Regions from separate parts of the uncultured Merdimmobilis sp. genome, predicted to be linked through region 1. Evidence: predicted binding sites of a transcription regulator. Region 1 holds the regulator's gene; the other holds the start of a gene.
What was found. Region 1 encodes NrdR, which represses ribonucleotide reductase genes. Its sites were predicted from a motif close to CACNANATNTNGTG; they were not measured.
Positions count from the first base shown of each region.

Region 2: RDQ42_RS06015 (anaerobic ribonucleoside triphosphate reductase) is a predicted target of NrdR. The motif match lies at 1,495-1,508, and genes of this name have one in related genera.

Region 1 covers NZ_CABRJC010000003.1:143,357-146,685, reverse strand. The annotation lists gene RDQ42_RS03445 (hypothetical protein) at 116-415, shown strand; gene nrdR (transcriptional regulator NrdR) at 885-1,346, shown strand; gene RDQ42_RS03435 (DUF4363 family protein) at 1,514-1,894, opposite strand; gene RDQ42_RS03430 (DUF421 domain-containing protein) at 1,899-2,576, opposite strand; gene RDQ42_RS03425 (spore germination protein) at 2,775-3,329, shown strand, end outside.
Region 2 covers NZ_CABRJC010000009.1:39,911-43,239, forward strand. The annotation lists gene asnA (aspartate--ammonia ligase) at 273-1,280, shown strand; gene RDQ42_RS06015 (anaerobic ribonucleoside triphosphate reductase) at 1,582-3,329, shown strand, end outside.

The DNA.
Region 1 (3,329 bases):
CAAAGTTTTGTCGAGGCGTGTCGACATCTTTTTGTACCCACGACCTTGAAAAAATTGGCAGATTATGTATATAATGGTACTGCTGTCAAAAAACAGTTTGGGGAGGTAAGAGCACATGGGCCTACAAGCCGGTCCAAGCATACGCTACAGCGCGTTGTGTGAGGAAGTGGAATTGGATGCGATTGGAATACGCCGGACATTTGCAATATGCGGCCATGATAATGGCGGATTTGAAGTGTTTCGCTTGGGGAATGTGACGGTGAATAGCGATTTTGCCACCTGGATAGCAGAACTGCTCACAGCCAACCAAGCTTCGGCAATACATGCAAGAGACATAATCGAAGATTTGGTGGCGGAGTACGACCCAGAATTGCCAGAGAATGACAGCACTCTTGGCAATTTATGCAGAGACTAACCCTGCACATGCAAAAATGCGGCCTTTTGCCGCGGTGGGAACAACCTAAAATCACGGCCAGAATGACCTAGTCGACGGATTCTGAATCTGCGCAGAGCGGAACTTGCACCTTTTGGTACCAAAGGATGTAAAACAAACCGCAGAGACAGCCTCATCCAATTTATTTTGGCAATATGCTGAAAATTCTTGTGTTATATGGGCACTTTATGCTATACTTGTCCTGAAAGTATCTCTCGGATTTTTCTAGAATTCCAAGCGGAAACTGCGGCGTTTCCGGGAAAAATCCCCCTTTTTGTGAAAGAGACCTGTTTGTCGAATTTTGCATAATTATGGGCAGTTTTGTATTCTTTCAAGGACTGACAAGAACGTTTTAGAACGACACGATCTGCCGGGGGACTGCTGTACACCAACTGTACTGTAGCAGATTTGACAGAGTGCTTGCGGCATCGTGTGATTGGAGTGAGCTAGAGTGAAGTGCCCGTATTGCGGTTACCAAGAAAGCAAAGTAGTTGATTCCCGCCCCACCGACGAAGGGGAGCGCATCCGCCGCAGGAGAGAATGCCTTTCCTGCGGCAAACGGTTTACCACCTATGAGGTGATTGAAACCACGCCGTTGATGGTGATCAAAAAAGACAATTCCAGGGAGCCGTTTGACCGGAACAAACTGTTGTCTGGCATGCTGCGCGCTTGTGAGAAGCGCCCAGTCTCCCTAAACCAGTTGGAGCAGGCTATTGACGAGATTGAACAATCCTGCCAAAACAGTTTGGTGCGGGAAGTCTCCTCCCAAAAATTGGGGGAGTATGCCCTTGCCAAACTAAGGGAGATCGACCAAGTCGCCTATGTGCGATTTGCATCGGTGTACCATCAATTCCAAGACATCCATTCCTTTTTAGAGGAGTTAAACAACATCCTGGACTCCAATATCCACTGACGTCTACCTCCATTTTTCCACTGGAGCCATCAATTATGGCCGGCTATGGTAAGTTACGCCTATCTGCCCCGACTGTTTTTGCACACCGGTCTGCTTCGGCAGACCGGCGCGGGATTACCTCCGGCGCGGAATGTCCCCCATAGGACAATATTTTCCTCCTAAAAAATCTATAAAATATTGCGCATCAGGGGAAGTTCCGATTCCCATAAATGCAGAATCAGATACCGAATCTGGCTGACCTCGCTGAGAAATTCAGCGGGGTCTTTGTATTTTACCAGGTAGGGGAGACGGGCCATCCGGCTGGAGATGCTGTCCAGGTCGGTGTGGCGGACATAGCGGATCAGCCGGTTCTCCTCTTCATCCCACCGGTGAAAAAGCTGTTCTGACAATTCGTGAGCCCTGTCATATTCCTTGTCCTCCACCATCTGGGTCAGCTCATCCAGGCTGGCAATCATCTCATCCTTCACCTGGGTGAGCCCATAGAGGACCACCCCGCTGCTGCCCAGCATAGCGGCCATGATGACCACGGCAATTACAAAGCGTTTCATAAGGCTATTTCTCCTTTGGGATGATGTGGTATTGGGCCTTGCGGTTGCAGGTCATCAAAAAGATGTCTTGGGGCTGATACCCATTTTCTGACAGTACTTTGTGCAGCCATTCCGGTTTCAGGTTGCAAAAGCGCAGGCTGTCCTCCACCACCTCGCCGTCGCTGATCACCGCCACCGGCAGGAGGGCATCCTCCCCAGGGCTTTGCAGATTCAGCATCTGAGGGGTGACGTTGCGGGCCTCAAACCGCTGGTAAACTGAGAGTTTCCCGGTGGTTTCCACTATGGCGAAGGCCACGTCCTGGATATCGAACACATTGTTGGTGCGCAGCTGCTCCAGCAGATCATCCACCGAAAACCGCAGGTTCTGCATCTCCTGCTGATCCACTTTGCCATCCCGGATTAAGACTCTGGGATTGCCGGAGATGACCTTTCGGGCGGTTTTGCTCTTTAAGATGAGGGTGGAGATAAACACCTCAAAACACATCAATGTTAGAATGGGGATGGCTCCGCACAAGAGTGGGACGTTGGTATCCTCAATGGGCAGGGTGGCAATATTGGAGATGAGAATGGTGATGACAAACTCCGAGGGCTGTAGCTCCCCCAGCTGGCGTTTGCCCATAACCCGCAGGCTGAAGATGATTAAAATGTAAAGCAGGATGGTTCGAAACAAGACAACATACATAGGCCAGCCTCCCCAAAAAATCTAGTTGCAATCGCAGTTTAGTATGTGCCCTGTCCCATTTTTTATGCGATTTTGACGGTGTGCTGGACCATGGAAGGGGAAAAAATCCTCCCAAAACACATAAAGAGGCGCAGGAATGGCCATACTTGCCATAGAAATGGCTGCGGCGATGCCGCTGTTCTTGGGAGGGATATTCCAGTGTTTAACCTAAAAAAGTCCATGAAATCCATGGATTATGAGCCGCCGCAGGACGATGCCGCCCTGGAGGAAAAGCTGGGGGTCAACCTGCTTGACAACATCATCAAAGTGCGGGAGCTGTGTTCGGGGACCAGCGACCTCCTGGTCCGCCAGATGGAAGTCTGCGGCATACCGGTGGCGCTTTTGATGTGTGAGGGGATGTTCAGCCTGGCCAATACCACCAAACTGATCATCGAGCCGCTGACCCATTTGGAACTGGAAAAGGCCAAGCCAGAGGACCTGCTTTCTTGGATGCGCCACAAGACGATTCTTTCCGGCGACACCAGCGAGTGCTATACCTACGGGGAGTTGTTCCGGTTTATTATGTCCGGCTTTGTGGTCATCCTCCTGGATGGGAAAAATGTGGGCATGGCTTTGGGGCTCCAGGGCTTCCAGTCCCGCTCCATCTCTGAGCCGTCCTCGGAAACCAATGTCCGCGGCTCCCGGGAGGGGTTTGTAGAATCCCTGCGGGTCAACATGTCCATGGTGCGGCGCCGGATGAAAACCCCAAAGCTC
Region 2 (3,329 bases), on a different contig from region 1:
TTGCACCCATTGTAACAACTGTTAGCCTTTCGGTCAAGGAAGTTTTGGGATGAAAGGCCTGTTTCCCCAGGGGGAAAACAGGAAATCTCCGATAAGTTTTTGCAGGAATAGAAAAAAATCTTGCAAAAAATCTGTGGCAAATGATGAAATACACCGAAAAAGAGGAAAAAATGTCCTGTAGGGGGTTGCGTATCTGCAAGAATCGTGATACTATTAGAGCATTGTTTTTACAAACACAAACCAACACTGTAAGGAGGGTATTGCCGATGTCACTGGAGAGATTGCAACTTCCAGAAGGGTACCAGCCCAAGCTGGACATTATGGAAACCGAAATCGCCATCAAACTGCTGAAGGATACTTTTGAGAGGGAGCTTGCCAATCAGCTCAATTTGACCCGTGTGTCGGCCCCCTTGTTTGTACTGCCGGGCAGCGGCCTCAACGACGACCTGAACGGGGTGGAGCGCCCGGTTCAGTTTGATGTCAAAGACATGGGGGAGGATGTGCAGATCGTCCACTCCCTGGCTAAATGGAAACGCCAAGCCTTGAAGCGCTACCACTTCCCCCTGGACAGCGGCCTGTACTGCGATATGAACGCCATCCGCCGGGATGAGGAGCTGGACAACATCCACTCCATCTATGTGGACCAGTGGGATTGGGAGCGGGTCATCAACCGGGAGGAGCGCAACGTGGAGTTCCTGAAGGAGACGGTCCGCAAGATTGTGGCCGCCCTGCGCCTCACCGAGGAGAAACTGATCGCCGCCTACCCGGCCTACACCCCCAAGGTGGCAGAGGACGTCACCTTTATCACCTCCCAGGAGCTGGAGGACCGGTACCCCGGCTTCACCCCCAAACAGCGGGAGGACGCCATCTGTAAGGAATGCGGTACCGTGTTCCTGATGCAGATCGGTGGCAAGCTCAAAGGCGGCAAGCCCCACGACGGCCGTGCCCCGGACTACGACGACTGGAAACTCAACGGCGACCTGCTGGTGTGGTACCCCATCCTGGGCCACGCCTTCGAGTTGTCCAGCATGGGCATCCGGGTGGACGAAAAGGCTATGGAGGAACAGCTGCGGCTGGCAGGATGTGAATCCCGCCGGGAACTTCCCTTCCACAAACAGCTTTTAGCGGGGGAACTGCCCCTGACCATGGGCGGAGGCATCGGCCAATCCCGCCTGTGCATGTATCTCTTGGAAAAAGCGCACATCGGCGAGGTTCAGGCGGCTGTCTGGCCGGAGAATATGATCCGCCGCTGTGATGAAAACGGCATCCACCTTCTGTAATCTGCTGAGAAAAAGGCGCCGAAAAAGCTGGAGACAGCCTAAGGCGCCTCTTTTGCAGGTCGAAAATGGAGTTATTTTGTATATTTTAAACAGTTAGGCGCCGTCTCTTTCTATCCGATAAAAAAACGGAAAAATAATGGCCCTTGAACTAGTACCATTGACGATTGACTTTACCCGCCAGATGCTATATCATAGTATTTGTGTCACAGGGGCATACAAGATATTGTGCTCATATTTTGTCGACTATACAATATCAATGATATATGGCCTTTTATACAAATAGGAAATCGGAGGAAGAGATATGATCAGGCAGATTGTGAAGCGCGATGGGAGAACCGTTCCCTTCGACAAAAAGAAGATTGCAGATGCCATCTTCAAGGCGGCGAAAGTGCTGGGGGGCGACAACTACGAGATGGCCCAGGACTTGGCCCATCAGGTTGTCCTCTACCTGGAACAGCAGTACGGTGAGGTAGAGCCCACCGTGGAACAGGTTCAAGACGCCGTAGAACACACCCTGATCGAAAATGGCCACAGCCGCACCGCCAAGGAGTACATCCTGTACCGCGCCCAGCGCACCCGGGTGCGGGAGATGAACACGAAGTTGATGAAGATCTATGAAGATCTGACCTTCCAGGACGCGGAGGACAACGACGTCAAACGGGAGAATGCCAACATCGACGGGGACACCCCCATGGGAACCATGCTGAAGTATGGGTCCGAGGGCGCCAAGCAGTTCTGTGAGATGTACATCCTCGACCCTGCGTATTCCAAAGCCCACATAGATGGGGATATCCACATCCACGACATGGACTTCTACACTTTGACCACCACCTGTTGCCAGATTGACATTGAAAAGCTGTTCCGCGGCGGTTTTTCCACCGGCCACGGTTTCCTGCGGGAGCCCAATGACATCCAAAGCTATGCCGCCCTGGGGTGCATTGCCATCCAGTCCAACCAGAACGACCAGCATGGCGGCCAGAGCATCCCTAACTTCGACTATGGGATGGCCCACGGGGTGGTAAAGACCTTCCGTAAGCTGTACCGTAAAAACCTGGCAAAAGCCTGTGAATTGCTGTGCGGCATGGAAAACGCCGAGGAGACCATCAAAGGGATGATGAACGCCATCCAGGAGGAAACCGGCTTGTACCCCATCCTGGCTGATGACAATGGCTATCGGGAAGAGGAAGCCAAACGCTTGGGCGAGATGATGGACCCAGCTTTGGCGGAACACTGCCAGCAGTTCGCCCACAAGAGTGCGGCACAGGAGACCGACCGCTCCACCTTCCAAGCCATGGAGGCGCTGGTCCACAACCTGAATACCATGCACTCCCGCGCTGGCGCCCAGGTGCCCTTCAGCTCCATCAACTACGGGACCGACACCTCCCCCGAGGGGCGGATGGTCATTAAGAACATCCTGTTGGCCACCGAGGCTGGCCTTGGCAACGGCGAGACCGCCATTTTCCCCATCCACATCTTCAAGGTGAAAGAGGGGATCAATTACAACGAAGGCGAACCCAACTATGACCTGTTTAAGCTGGCCTGCCGGGTGTCTGCCAAGCGGCTGTTCCCCAACTTCTCTTTCCTGGATGCACCCTTCAACCTCCAGTACTACAAGCCCGGCGACCCCAATACCGAAGTCGCCTATATGGGCTGCCGCACCCGGGTTATGGCTAACGTCCACGACCCCAGCCGGGAGACCACCTTTGGCCGGGGCAACCTGAGCTTTACCTCGGTGAACCTGCCTCGTCTGGCCATCAAAGCCAACCACGATGTGGATTTGTTCTTTGAGATGCTGGACCATGAGATCGACCTGGTCATCGACCAGCTGATGGCCCGTTTCCGCCTGCAAGCCTCTAAAAAGGTGCGCAACTACCCCTTCCTCATGGGGCAGGGGGTCTGGCTGGACTCCGATAAACTCTCCCCCGACGACGAGGTGGGCGAAGTGCTCAAACACGGCACCTTGACCATGGGCTTCATCGGCTTGGCTGAGTGCCTCAAGGCGCTGACCGGCTACCACCACGGAGAGTCGGCGGAGTCCCAGAAGCTGGG